Regions from separate parts of the Vreelandella neptunia genome, predicted to be linked through region 2. Evidence: predicted binding sites of a transcription regulator. Region 2 holds the regulator's gene; the other holds the start of a gene.
The links. The regulator sigma-54, encoded in region 2, starts transcription at its own class of promoters, with help from an activator protein. The targets are predictions, from matches to a motif close to TGGCACNNNNNTTGCTNT.

Region 1 (7,241 bases), 670 kb from region 2:
TCACCTGTGGCGATCAAACCTTCACGCACCTGGACCTCACCTAACGAGGCGATGGCGTTACGCGCCACCTCTCGCAGTGATGTGTCCGCTAAATAAGCAGCGGGCATGCCTGGTACTTGGCCTATCTCGTAGCCAAATACTACGGCGTCAACGTCATGATGACGTACTTCGTCTGAAATAATCACATCGCCAATGGCTAAATCTGCGGCAAAGCCACCGGCGGATCCGGTGTTGATTATGGCGTCGGGCTGATGGCGCTCTAATAAAATAGCGGTGCCTACCGCGGCGTTGACTTTGCCAATCCCCGACTGCAGTACGATGATCTCAAGGCCGTAACGCGTGCCGGTATGAAATACAAAACCAGCGTGCTCATATCGCTGGGGGTTATCCAGCTGGCCCACCAACGTGCTTACTTCCTGCGCCATTGCGCCAATAATACCAATACGCTTCACTGCGCCATGCTCCTGCATAAAAGGGTAATGTTGTTTAATTTAGGCGTGCTCTAAGAGAGCTAAATCGTGCTGCTCAGCGGCTTCAAGGGTATTTTCCAGCAGCGTTGCAACGGTCATTGGCCCAACGCCTCCGGGGACGGGGGTGATAAAGCTAGCGCGTTCGGCGGCGGCTGCAAAATCAAGATCGCCTTTAAGCGTGCCATCGTTCTGGCGGTTAATACCCACGTCGATCACGATAGCGCCGGGCTTAATCCACTCGCCGTTGACAACACCCTGTTTGCCGACAGCCACGACTAAAATGTCGGCGCGGCTTACGTGCTCTTTGAGGTTCTGCGTAAAGCGATGACAAACGGTGGTCGTACAACCCGCTAGCATTAGTTCTAGCGCCATCGGGCGGCCGACGATGTTAGAAGCGCCCACCACGGTGGCGTCTAAGCCGCGTAGCTCAATATCACTCTGTGCCAGTAGGGTCATTATTCCTTTCGGCGTGCAGGGGCGCAGGGCGGGCATACGCTGGGCTAAGCGACCAATGTTGTAGGGGTGGAAACCATCGATATCTTTGCCCGGAAGAATACGCTCTAAAATTGGCCCAGCATCGAGATGCTTGGGTAGCGGCAGTTGAACCAGGATGCCATCCACGGCTGGGTCGCTGTTCAGTTCGTCAACCAGGGTTTCCAACTCATGCTGTGAGGTTGTAGCGGGCAGAGCATGCTGAAAGGAGATAATGCCTGCTTGCTCGCAGGCGCGGTGCTTATTACTCACATACACATGAGAGGCGGGATCGTCCCCGACCACAACCACGGCTAGTCCCGGTGCCCGCCCGCCTGCTTGACGGCGTGCAGCGATCTTTTCGGCAACCTGTTGGCGGACTGTAGCAGCGATGGCTTTGCCATCGATTAGTTGGGCGGTCATGTAATGGAATCCCTGTGGATGTTAAAAATGGCCTAGGCATTAAAGCGCTCATGCAGCAGCGCTTTAAAGACTGTAATTTTCGCACGCTGGGGCATCCAGGCAAAGCGCCTTCACTAACAATCACTTTAATGGTTGACTTTAAAATTAAAAATAGTAATATATGCCTCGCTTGAGACGGGCAGCACGGTAGCGTCTAAGGTGATGAAAATCGGGATGTAGCGCAGTCTGGTAGCGCGCCTGCTTTGGGAGCAGGATGTCGGGGGTTCGAATCCCTCCATCCCGACCAATCACTTAGCATGAAAGGTAGTAGTTTGCTTTTCCAAGCTGCAGTTGTGGTCTAGTGCTCATCGGTATTCGTTTGTAATGAATACTATATGTGCGCCCATAGCTCAACCGGATAGAGCAACGGCCTTCTAAGCCGTAGGTTGCGGGTTCGATTCCTGCTGGGCGTGCCACCTAATTCAGTGGTAACAACCTGTCAGAATCATATCTTCAAGCGCATACTATTTGTTCTACGTAAGATTGTCTTTGGTGGGTGTAGCTCAGGGGTAGAGCCCCGGATTGTGACTCCGGTGGTCGTGGGTTCAAATCCCATCATCCACCCCAGTGACAATATTTGCGTTTCCAGTTTTTAGATTTGTACGAAAATGCGGCGAGAGCAGGCAGTTTTCGACAAAGCTCAGGTTGTGGTGGGTGTAGCTCAGTGGTAGAGCCCCGGATTGTGACTCCGGTGGTCGTGGGTTCAAGTCCCATCATCCACCCCATTACCCCAGTATATATTGCTTCTACTATCTTCCATTTCTTTTAGTTAATTCCTTTTTTAGAGACTATGCCCTTAACTGGGATTTCTGTGTTTCTGGCTTTTAGGATCCTCTCGTTGTAGCTAACGCGGCATCACCTTAATGCGGTTACCCGCCATATGGGTGAGCGGCTCAGGCCTGCCAAGCAAATACCCCTGTGCGTAGTTGATGCCCATGTGGTGCAAAATATCCAGCGTTGCCTGGGTTTCCACAAATTCAGCAATGGTTTCAATTCCTAACGCCTTGCCGACGGCATGAATCGCCTCAACCATCGCTCGGTCAATCGGATCCTGATGCACATTGCGGATAAAATTACCGTCAATTTTCAAGTAATCGACGGGCAACTGCTTCAGATAACTAAAAGAGGAGAGGCCGGTGCCAAAGTCATCCAGCGCAAAGCGGCAGCCGTACTCTTTAAGGGTGACAATTAGTTCACTCACGCTTGAGAGTTGGGCAATGGCGGTGCTCTCGGTAATTTCAAAACAGAGCGTGCCGTGGGGCAGGCCTGCCATGGCTACCTGAGTAATAAGGTCGTGACAAAAATCCGCATCGGAAAGCGACGCGCCTGAAAGGTTGATCCCCCATAAACTGTGAGCTGGCAGCGTCGCGTGGCGGTTTTGATCCCCTAGCCAGGCTAGGGTGTTACGAATCACCCAACGGTCAATGCGCACCATAAAGTGATAACGCTCGGCAGCGGGTAGAAAGCTACCAGGCGCGATGATCTCTCCATGCTCTTCAAGCCGCAGCAGAATTTCCCGGTAGCCAGGGCCAGCGGCGCAAATGGCTGCAATGGGCTGGGCGAAAAGACGGAAGGTGTCGTTATCCAAGCCATTTTGTAAGCGTTGCACCCACTGGAGTTCGCCGTGTTTTTCCAGTAATGCATGATCGTCAGGCTGATAGCAGTGGATGCGATTGCGGCCTGCCTCTTTCGCGGCGTAGCACGCAGCATCAGAGGCGTGGAGAGCCTGGCTCAACTGCATGGGCTGAGTGGCGTTGAGTTCAACCAAACCAATGCTAACGCCGATGCCAAAGGTATGGCCCTGCCAAGAAAAACGATACTGCTCAATATCGCAGCGAAGCGCTTCCGCAATCGTCAATGCTCGCTCTATACCGCAGTCGGGTAGCAACAAAGCGAATTCATCGCCTCCCAAGCGGGCGGCGATATCGCTGCTGCGCACATGGTTCTTCAGTTTTAACGCCACCTGTCGTAGCAGCTCGTCTCCAGCGAGATGGCCGCAGGTGTCATTGACGATTTTGAATTGATCGAGATCCAGGTAGCACAGCACATGGTGGCCATCGTCGCGATTAAGTATCGCGGTCAGTGCCGATTCGAAGGCGCGGCGGTTGAGCAGGTCGGTTAGGTTGTCATGACTGACCTGATAGCTCAGCTGTTCGGTCAGTTGGCGAGTGAGGCTAACATCCTGAAAAACAACCACTGCACCTAGGGTAATGCCGCTGCGCGAACGTATTGGTGAAGCGCTGTGTTGGATGGGGGTATGCGTGTGATCACGATTCACCAGTAGGCAGTGCTCGGTGGAGTGCACCGGCGTTAGTTGGGTGAGCACTTGCCGGGCTGGGTTGTTTAGCGGTTGACCACTGGCTTCCTCGAGTAATCGATACACCATGTAAATGGGTTTATCCATGGCCTCTTCGAGTGTCCATCCGGTCAAGCGCTTAGCTTCCGCATTGATAAACGTTACGTTGCCACTAGCGTCACAGGTAATAACGCCATCGCCGATCGATGCCAGGGTAGTGCGGGCAAGGTCGCGTTCACGGTTTAACTGCTCCTGCAGCTGTTTGCGCTCGGTAATGTCGCGCACCATGCCTGAGCGCTCTGACGCGGATCCGCTGGCGCCTTCGCTAACTTGTATTTCCAGGTAGCGCACCTGCATATCTGCGCCGCGGCGCTTAATTTCATGGCGTGCTCCGGGGCTGAGGGAGCGGGTCGGCAATAGCTGCGAGACAGGTTGGCCAATAATCTGTTTGGCCTCGACCTCGAAGAGTTGCTCCGCCCCAGGGTTAAGGCTGGTCAGAGTGCCGTCTGCCTGCCAGGTAATCACGCCATCACGGAGATTGCGCAGCATCACGCGGGTATGTCCAACGGCGCTTTCAAGGGCAGCCGTTACGCGATTATAGCTCGCCGCTATTTCGCCCACTTCGGTGAACGGGTCTGCCTCAATTCGCTGGCGCATATCACCCTGCTGTTCATGCTGGCGCATATGCTCAAGTAGTTGGTTCAACTCATTCTTGGCGCCATGCTCGGCGAGATTGAGGCCCATCTTTTCTGCTTCAGGTGAGACGCGCATGGGCAGGAAGCGTCGGGTGGTTCGGAATAGCAGCCAGGCGCTGCCAAAGCTCCAAACGCCGCACACCAAAACGCCGGTCAACTGAACGCCAAACTGAGCGGATCGAGACAAGCCGCTATCAAGCAGTGTTAAGTCAGCCACCCAGGGGAGTGCTAGCGTACCCCATACGCCTGCCACGAGGTGCGAAGGTATGGCGCTGACTGCATCATCAATGTGTTTACTTATCAGCCATTCGCTGGTCAGTACCATCAGTACGCCGCTAACCGCACCCAGCCCAAATGCCGCCGATAAGGAGATCACGTGCGCGCTGGCGGTGACGGCGACCAAGCCCGCAATGGCGCCATTAATCGCATACATAACGTCGGCGTAACGCCGAGTGCGTAGCCCCATCAGCATGCCCGAAAGGATGCCGCCGACGGCGCCCAAAACCGTATTGGCTATGATGCCGGGGATTTGCTCGGTAACGGCCAGGGTGCTGCCGCCGTTAAAACCAAACCAGCCTAAGATCATAAACAGCGCGCCCAGCATGGCCAGAGGCAGGTTGCCCGAAGGGAAAGCAGTGGGTGGTTTGCCATGGGTGAAACGGCCGCTGCGTGGGCCGATACAGAGTACCGCTGCCAGCGCGACCCAGCCGCCCACGCTATGCACAACAGTGGATCCCGCAAAGTCGACAAACCCAAGCGCCCCTAGCCAGCCTTCCGCGCCACCCAAAAGTCCGCCCCATGCCCAGTGACCAAAGACCGGATAGATAAGCAGAGCTATCCAGAGGGCCGTCCAGGTATAGGCTGCAAAGGGCATGCGTTCTGCCACCGCCCCCGACACAATGGTAGCGGCGGTAGCGCAGAACATTGCTTGGAAAATAAAAACGGTAATCACCCAGTGGCTGGAAGCTTCTAACTGCCAACCAAACAGTGCTGTGCCGATTAAGCCTTGGTAGGAGTCGCCAAACATGAGCCCAAAACCGACTAACCAAAAAACGCTGACGGCAATGGCAAAGTCCGCTACGTTTTTCATAGCGACGTTGATAGCGTTCTTGGTGCGCGTAGTGCCTGCTTCCAGGCAGAGAAAGCCTGCTTGCATCACAAATACCAGGGCTGCGGCCCAGAGCACCCAGAGTGTGTCAAGCAGTGGGCTATGCAAATCTAGCGTGGCAGGCATAGTGTTTTCCTTAGCAACTTTTGGTGCAAGTGCGCTTCTTTTTGGTGCTTTGATGGTTTTGCGCGGATGGGTGGGAAGCCGTTGCATTGGTGTTAACCGACTGCCATTCAGGTTTCCTAATAGGAACTAAGCAATTGTTATGCCGCTAATAGTGAAGTCATCCTTTTTAACGCCAATGGCAGCATTAATTGCTGATTTTTAGAATTAAAACAGCGTTTTCGACTATGTTAATACGTATGGATTGGTGATATTTTTCAATTAGTTATCGGTCTTCAATTGTGGTTCATAATTGCTAAAACGGGAGTGCATCATAATGGCGCGTCAAACGGTAGTTTTGGGAGCAGGCATGGTCGGCGTCAGCATTGCCTGGCATTTGCGCCAGCGTGGGCATGAGGTCACCTTGGTAGATCGCCTTCAGCCTGGCCGCGAAACCTCGTTTGGCAATGCGGGTATCATTCAGCGTGAAGCGGTTAGGCCTCACCCTTTCCCCCGCGACGTTAAAACGCTACTTAGCGTTTTACCTAACCGTCGGGTAGATATTCGTTACCGTCCTGCGGGTATGGTCAACGCTGCCTCCCCGCTATTGCGCTACTGGATGAACTCTGCGCCCAAGGCTTACCAAAAAATTGTGCCCGAATACGCCTCACTGATTCAGCTTTCGCTGAAAACCCACGGCCCGATGATTGACGCCGCAGGCGCCGAGCACTTGGTGCGCCGACAAGGGTGGCTTGAGCTTTATCGCACCCCTGAAAAACTCGCCGCACGGATAAAAGAGGCTGAAGAAGCGCGGCGCCTATATGGCGTACAGTTTGAGCAACTGGATAAGGCTGCACTTGAGGAGAAAGAGCCTTCGTTGAGTGACACCATTATCGGTGCGATTCACTGGCTAGACCCCTGGACGGTTGCTGACCCCGGGGGGTTGGTCGCGGCTTATGCCCAAGCGTTCAGCAATGATGGTGGGCGTATTTTGCAGGCGGATATCAAATCGGTTCAACAAATAGGTGACCGCTGGCAGGTTAATACCGCTGCCGAATCGTTAGAAGTAGATAACGTGGTTGTGGCGCTAGGGCCCTGGGCGGGAAGCTGGCTTAAAGAATTGGGCTATCACTTTCCTACCTTTGTAAAACGTGGCTACCACATGCATTACGCGCCTCAAGCGCCGGCCAGGCTAAATTTCTGGGTGATGGATGCAGAGGTCGGCTATTTATTAGCGCCGATGAACGCTGGGATCCGCTTGACCACCGGCGCGGAGTTGGATCGTCTGGATGCCCCCGCTGATGTCAATCAATTAGGCGCCGCCGAGAAAGTCGCGCGCGGGGTGTTCCCGCTTGGTGAACGCCGCGATGAAGCGCCTTGGAAAGGCGCAAGACCCTGTTTGCCGGATATGAAGCCCGTGATTGGGCCTGCGCCCAGGCATCCCGGGCTATGGCTTGCCTTTGGTCATGGCCATCAGGGGTTTACCCTTGGGCCAGCAACCGGTCATCTGCTGGCAGATATGATGGAAGGTCAGCCGACGGCTATTGATATGGCACCATTTCGCGCTGACAGGTTCTAGATAGCGCTATATTCATTAATGATCAGGTAAATTTAGCCGATAGTATTAGATGCTGGTA
Region 2 (7,241 bases):
AAGGGGATTTCAACCGTAAGGGCAGTTCCGCCTTTGCAGGCAAGATGGGCGAGCGCGTGGCCGCTAAAGGTGTAACGATTGTCGATGATGCAACGTTATCGGATTGCCGTGGCTCCATGAGCGTGGATGACGAGGGCACACCGGGGCAATACACGCCGCTTATCGAAGACGGCATTTTGACCGGCTATATGCAGGACAAACTCAATGCCCGCTTGATGGGTATGGCGCCGACGGGCAATGCGCGACGCGAATCCTTTGCCCACTTACCCATGCCGCGTATGACCAATACCGTTATGCTCGCGGGCCAAGATGAGCCCAGCGATATTATCAAAAGCGTTAAGCGCGGTATTTACGCGGTGAGCTTTGGCGGCGGGCAGGTGGATATCACGTCGGGTAAATTTGTATTCTCCGCCAGCGAAGCTTACCTGATTGAAGACGGTAAGGTGACGACACCGGTGAAAGGCGCCACCTTGATTGGTAACGGGCCGGAAGCGATGCAGCGCGTTTCCATGATCGGCCATGATATGGCGCTGGATACTGGTATTGGCGTATGTGGTAAAGAGGGACAGGGCGTGCCGGTGGGGGTGGGCCAACCCACCCTGAAATTGGATGAGCTGACCGTCGGTGGCACGCAGTCTTGACAGGCGGTTTTGAAAAACCGTTTTAAAGAGGCTGTTTTTAAAGTGAGAGGGTTTCGCGCAGGTGTTTGAAGAGCTTGCGCGAGCTGGTCGGCGGTTTGCCCTGTTCGCGTTCCCGCTGGGCGTTGCGAATCAATTGACGCAGTGTCTGGCGATCGGCATCGGGGTGTTCCGCCATAAACAGGTCAACCGCCGCGTCGCCTTCGTCAATTAAGCGTTCCCGCCATTTTTCCAGTCGGTGAAACGCGTGGTCGCGCTGCTCCTGCTCCTGATCGATGGAGTCGAACACGGCTTGAATGGCGGTGAGATCCTCTTTACGGATTAGCTTGCCGACATACTGCATATGGCGGCGGCGACCTTCATGGGAACGAATACGCGAGGTTTCCTCGATAGCGCGGAGCATATCGTCAGAGAGGGGGAAACGGGCGCGTTCCGCCGGTCGCATGGCGATCAAGGTTTCCCCAAGTGCCTGTAAGGCATGCATTTCGCGTTTGAGTTGCGACTTGCTAGGGCGTTCTTCCTGCTCTTCTACTTCAACGGGATCGGGACGTTGCTTACGCATAGTGTGACTCACAGACAAGATTCGTGGCGGCATTATACCAGCTGCGAGTACAACATTGATTCGCCGATGACACTCTCTTGAAAGACTTTGGTTGAGAGACATTCGGTTGAAATAGGAGGCCATATGGCACAGGCATTTGATGCATCCGCGCAGCAGTCACTATTGACCGCGCGCGCTGAAGAGGCGCTAGCGCTGTCCAAGCGCTTGGGCGCGGATGCTGCCGAGGTGGGCGCAAGCGTTGACCAGGGCATAGGCGTTAGCGTACGTCAGGGGGAAGTTGAAACGGTTGAGTTATCCCGTGACCAAGGCATTGCCGTCACGCTCTACGTGGGGCAGCGTAAAGGCAGCGCTTCATCCACAGACGCCAGCAGCGCATCTATTCAGGCGGCGGTGGAGAAGGCGCTGGCAATTGCCCGCTACACCGGCGAAGATCCGGCGGCTGGACTGGCCGATGCATCACTCATGGCTACTGAGTTGCCCGATTTAAAAGTGCACTACCCCTGGGCGCTCACAACGGATGAGGCGATTGAGCTGGCGCTGGCCTGCGAGCTGGCGGGCCGCGATGTGGAAGGTATTTCCCAGTCGGATGGTGCGTCGCTCTCCAGCGGCGAAGGGGTACGCGTGTACGCCAATAGCCACGGCTTTTTAGGCACCCAAAAGGGCAGTAACCACTCTCTTTCGTGCATGCTGATTGCCCAAGACGCGGCCGGTATGCAGCGTGATTATGACTATACGTCTGCCCGCGACCCCAAGGCGCTGCGTGATCCTGCTGAGGTAGGGCGCGAAGCCGCGGTGCGTACGTTGCGCAGGCTTGGCGCTAAACGTCCGCCAACGGGCACCTTTCCGGTGTTGTTTGACCCGTCGTTGGCCAGTGGCTTGATTGGCCACCTGCTCAGTGGGTTAGCCGGTGGTGCGCTGTACCGTCAAGCCTCGTTTTTGTGCGACCGGCTCGGTACACCGCTGTTTCCCGACTGGTTCAGTCTGGAAGAGCGGCCGATGGAGGTCGGCGCCACGGCAAGCTCGCCGTTTGATGGTGAGGGCGTGCAAACGCGCAATAATCGCTTTATCGATCAGGGGCGCATTGCCAGCTATATGCTCTCGTCTTACAGCGCCCGTCGTCTCGATATGCAAACCACGGGTAATGCCGGTGGGGCACGTAACGTGCGTTTAGCGACGCCGCTGCAATCACGCGAGAGCCTGCTGCAAGAGATGGGGCGGGGTATTTGGGTAACTGAGTTGATGGGCCAGGGTGTCAACGGTGTGACCGGTGACTACTCTCGCGGTGCAGCAGGTTTTTGGGTCGAGAATGGCAAGGTGCAGTACCCGGTAGAAGAGTTCACTATCGCCGGAAACCTGGAGCGCATGTTTGCTGGCTTAGTAGGTATTGGCGATGACACCGATACCCGTGGCAGTGTTCACACGGGTAGCTGGTTGATTGATGCCATGACCGTAGCGGGGGACTAGCAGGCACAAGCGACGGCTACTGATCTTCCTCAAAGCGGGCGTCGAACAGCGCTTGAATCGCTTCAAGCGCCTGTTCGGCGTCATCGCCTTCGGCGGTGATTCTAAGCTCGGTGCCACAAGGTGCGGCAAGCATCAGCAGTGACATGATATTGGCGGCGTCGGCAGCCTGTTGCTGTTTGTAGACGCATATTTTTGCCGTGAACTGTTGGCCGCATTTGACCAGTTTTGTCGCCGCGCGAGCGTGTAGCCCGCGTTGATTGGTAAGTGTAAGTATGCGTTCTGGCACCCTGGTTCCTTTTCGCCGAGTGGTGTCATTAATGGATAGACGCGCTTAAGAGGTCTCTGGCCGCTCGTTGGGTGTGGAAGCGCTGACGAGAGGAGCGGCCAACTGTTCGCTTAAGGTGTAATGCAGGCCAAGTTCGCGGTGGCGAAGCTGAACTTCGCCCATGCTAGGCGCCAATTTTTCCGCTAACTTCTCGACCATATAGACCGAGCGGTGCTGACCACCCGTACAGCCAATGGCGATAGTCATGTAGCTACGTTGGCTATTTTGGTAAGCGGGTAACCAACGCTCCAGCCAGGCCAAAATGTCGTCGCTCATGGCGTCAACGATCGGATAGCTGCTCAAAAAAGCCACGATTTCCGCGTCGCGGCCAGTGAACTGGCGCAGCGTTGGATCCCAGTAAGGGTTTGGCAGGCAGCGCACATCGAAGACCAGGTCGGCGTCTAACGGTACGCCGCGTTTATAGCCAAACGATTCCAGCGTTAACGTCAGCTTATCGCGCCGTTGATGCGCTACCTGGTCGGTAATACGGCGACGTAAATCGTGCACCGATAACCGTGATGTATCGATCAAAAGGTCGGCCAGGTCGCGAATATCCTCCAGCGTTTCCTCCTCTTTATTGATCGCCTCTTCCAGGGTCATCTCGCTATCGCGGGTCAGCGGATGGCGTCGCCGAGTAGCAGAGTAGCGCTCAAGCAGTATGCGTGCGTCGGTAGTTAGGTAAATCACTTGAAAGTCGATTTTACGCTGACGCAACTCCTCTAACAAAGAGGGTAGGCGCTCCAGCGCTCCCGGCAAATTGCGGGCATCAATACTGACCGCCAGATGGGTGCGATCGCCCTGGTCACGCAGTTCATCCACCAATGATCCCAGCAGCATAGCGGGGAGGTTGTCAATCGCGTAGTAGCCAAGATCTTCCAGCGCTTGCAAGGCGATAGATTTACCTGACCCGGAGCGGCCGCTAATGATCACCAGTTGCATAGAGTCTCTCTTTGCTTTGATCAAGCTGCGTTGAGGGTGGTGAGCGAATAATCTGCTGTGCCCTGAACAGGCTTTCAGACCCTTAGGTCGCTGATTGCTCGCGAATTTTAGCGGTAATCAGCTCGAGCAGTTCGCGCTGGCTGGCTGCTTTACGCAGCTGCTGGCGCGTGTCCGCATCATTCATGATGGTCGCTACCTGCCCCAGTAGTGAGAGATGCGTGTCATCTGCCTCTTCGGGTACCAACAGGACAAATACCAGATCTACCGGATCGCCGTCGATAGCATCGAAATCGATTGCTTCAGCCAGCTTTAAAAACCCGGCGATAGGGGCGGTGCAGTGGGGGCTCCGCGCATGGGGAATAGCCACGCCGTTACCAATACCCGTACTACCTAAGCGCTCGCGGCCGATTAAACGGCTAAACACTTCTTGGCTGTCCAGGCTGGGGATATTTTGGGCAATAAAGGTGCTGTAAAACTCCAGCACCCTTTTTTTGCTACCCCCGGGTACGTCATACAGAACACGTTCCGGGGGGAGTATGGTTTCCAACGTCATTGAATTAACGCACACCAGCGCCTTGGGCGCGAGCTTGTGCTTTTTCCTTGTGTTTAACGAGTTGACGGTCGATTTTATCCGCTAGCGCGTCGATAGCGGCGTACATATCACTGTCTAGGGCTTCCGCATGTAAGTCAGCACCTGCTGCGTGCAGCGTACAGGCGGCCTGCTGGCGCTCTTTCTCCACTGATAAGGTGACTTGCACCGTAGTTATATTGTCGTAATGGCGCTCTACACGCTCAAGCTTTTCGTTGACATAGTCACGCAAGGCGTCAGTCAGTTCTACGTGATGACCAGTGATATTTACTTGCATTGACGTGCTCCTTATCCATCGGACTGTACTTCGATTGTAACCCTTTTTGCCGCGTTGCAAAGCCCTTGTCGAGAGTTTCCCTGAAACGTTAGCGAAGTTAGCGCAAACGGCGCCGTTCACTAGATGAGGGAATGCCCATGGCTTCACGGTATTTCGCCACCGTACGACGCGCCACTTGAATCCCTCCCTCGCCTAACAGCGTCACTAAGCGACTATCTGAAAGCGGCTTGCCGGGCGGCTCCTCTTGAATCAGTTTCTTGAGACGTGCCCGGATGGCAGTGCTGGAATGGCTATCGCCATCTTGACCGCTCACCTGGCTTGAGAAAAAGTATTTGAGTTCAAACACGCCTCGAGGTGTATGGATATATTTTTGCGTCGTTACCCGTGAAATAGTCGACTCGTGCATCTCGACGGCTTCGGCAATATCGGCCAGTATCAATGGCTTCATGGCTTCTTCACCGTGCTCCAAAAAGCCAATCTGGCGGGTAATGATTTCGCGACCCACACGCAGCAGCGTATCGTTTCGGCTAGAGAGGCTTTTGATCAGCCAGCGCGCTTCCTGGAGGTGTTCTTTGAGAAACTGATTGTCCTGGCTCTTGTCCGCTCGCTTAATCAAGCTGGCGTAGTCCGGCTGAATGCGCAGCCTTGGCAGGGCTTCTGGGTTGAGTTCTAAGTGCCAGCCTTCGTTATCGTGGCGCACGACTAGGTCGGGGGTAACATAGCTATCGTCGGTGTCGCCGTAAGCGCTGCCTGGCCGTGGGTCTAGGCTGCGAATCAGTAGGATGACGTCGGTCAACTGTTCGTCGTCGAGCCCTAGGCGGCGCTTCAGCAGGCGCATATCGTCTTTACCAAGCGCTTCGAGAAACTGCCGCACTAAACGGCGAGCGGGAACCAGCAGTGGCGTATCATCGGGGAGGGCGGCGAGCTGCAGCATCAAGCATTCACGCAGATCCCGGGCAAAGATGCCGGTCGGCTCAAACTGCTGGAGCTTGAGCAGAATGGTTTCCACTTCGCGTTGACTAAGCCCGTCAATGCCCTGGGCGCGCAGGCCTTCACGGATGTCGTTGAGCGGTTGGGTTAGGTAGCCGTTAGCGTCGAGCGCGTCGATTAAACTCTCCGCGACAAGCTGCTCGCGGGCGCTAAAATCGGTCATGGCAAGCTGCCATAGCAGGTGGCCATGCAGGCTTTGCCCTGCTGCCTGACGCTCAAAATCAGGGCCTTCGCTGCTGCTACCCCCCTGACTGCCCATATCTTGATAGGTATCTGACCAGTCGCTATCTACCGAGAGCTCAGTAGGGATGCTCTCTGACCACTCTTCTTCCTTAGGCTCGCTGACAGCCTGCTCACTAAATTCATCTTCCTGCTCCAGCATGGGATTGGCATCAAGTGCCTGCTGAATTTCTTGACGAAGATCCAGCGTAGAGAGTTGCAGCAGCGCAATGGCCTGCTGCAACTGGGGCGTCATGGTCAGCTGTGTGCCGATACGCAGTTGGAGAGAAGCTTTCATGACCATCTGAGAACCACTCGTTAATCAGAATGCTCCACCCTAGTGCGAGTGAGTGCTTGGCGCAAGTGCAATAAGCATGCCATTGGTAGTAAAGTTGTTTTAAAGCGCTATTTAGGGGCGATGAAGGCGAAACTGTTACAGACGAAAATCGGCGCCCAAATACACGTCCCTTACTTTTTGATTGGTGAGAATCGAAGCCGGCGAGCCACTGGCGATGATTTGCCCATCGCCGACGATATAGGCGATATCGCAAATATCCAGGGTTTCACGCACGTTGTGATCAGTAATCAGCACGCCGATATGGCGCTGTTTAAGCGCACGAATAATGCTTTTAATATCACCTACCGAGATGGGGTCAACGCCCGCAAAAGGCTCATCAAGCAGAATAAAAGCGGGCTCTGTGGCTAGCGAACGGGCGATTTCTACACGCCGGCGCTCGCCCCCTGAAAGGCTCATGCCCAGGTTGTCGCGGATATGGGTAATATGGAAGTCTTCGAGTAGCGCTTCCAGGCGCTGTTCGCGGTCGCTGCGACTAAGCTCTTTGCGGGTCTCGAGTATCGCCATAATATTATCGGCAACCGAGAGTTTGCGGAAAATAGATGCCTCTTGAGGTAGATAGCCAATTCCCGCCGCTGCGCGCTCGTGCATGGGGGCGCGGGTTAAATCCACATCGTCGATACCCACCTTGCCAGCGTCGGACTTGACTAGCCCAACGATCATATAGAATGAGGTGGTTTTACCCGCGCCATTGGGGCCCAGGAGCCCAACGACGCTGCCTTGGCAGATTTCCAAATTGATGTCTTTAACCACACGGCGGCGTTTGTAGCTTTTAGCCAGGTGGTGGGCATAAAGGGTTTTGTTCGGTGTAAGGATGTTGTTCGGCGTAGTGTCAGCAGTTGCCACAGCTTGACTCCCTATTGTTCAGGCTGAAGGGTCATAC

Region 1: a site for sigma-54 is predicted at 5,756-5,773, ahead of amt (ammonium transporter). Genes of this name have one in related genera too.

Annotation. Positions count from the first base shown of each region.
Region 1 covers NZ_CP140255.1:2,270,993-2,278,233, reverse strand. Annotated here, with positions in the region: gene mtnN (5'-methylthioadenosine/S-adenosylhomocysteine nucleosidase) at 1-452, opposite strand, end outside; gene folD (bifunctional methylenetetrahydrofolate dehydrogenase/methenyltetrahydrofolate cyclohydrolase FolD) at 492-1,364, opposite strand; tRNA gene SR894_RS10560 (tRNA-Pro) at 1,574-1,650, shown strand; tRNA gene SR894_RS10555 (tRNA-Arg) at 1,743-1,819, shown strand; tRNA gene SR894_RS10550 (tRNA-His) at 1,896-1,970, shown strand; tRNA gene SR894_RS10545 (tRNA-His) at 2,054-2,128, shown strand; gene amt (ammonium transporter) at 2,248-5,628, opposite strand; gene SR894_RS10535 (NAD(P)/FAD-dependent oxidoreductase) at 5,942-7,183, shown strand.
Region 2 covers NZ_CP140255.1:1,601,989-1,609,229, forward strand. Annotated here, with positions in the region: gene tldD (metalloprotease TldD) at 1-641, shown strand, start outside; gene yjgA (ribosome biogenesis factor YjgA) at 679-1,200, opposite strand; gene pmbA (metalloprotease PmbA) at 1,324-2,664, shown strand; gene SR894_RS07295 (HPr family phosphocarrier protein) at 2,681-2,950, opposite strand; gene rapZ (RNase adapter RapZ) at 2,996-3,928, opposite strand; gene SR894_RS07305 (PTS sugar transporter subunit IIA) at 4,011-4,481, opposite strand; gene hpf (ribosome hibernation-promoting factor, HPF/YfiA family) at 4,486-4,794, opposite strand; gene SR894_RS07315 (RNA polymerase factor sigma-54) at 4,892-6,307, opposite strand; gene lptB (LPS export ABC transporter ATP-binding protein) at 6,437-7,204, opposite strand; gene lptA (lipopolysaccharide transport periplasmic protein LptA) at 7,216-7,241, opposite strand, start outside.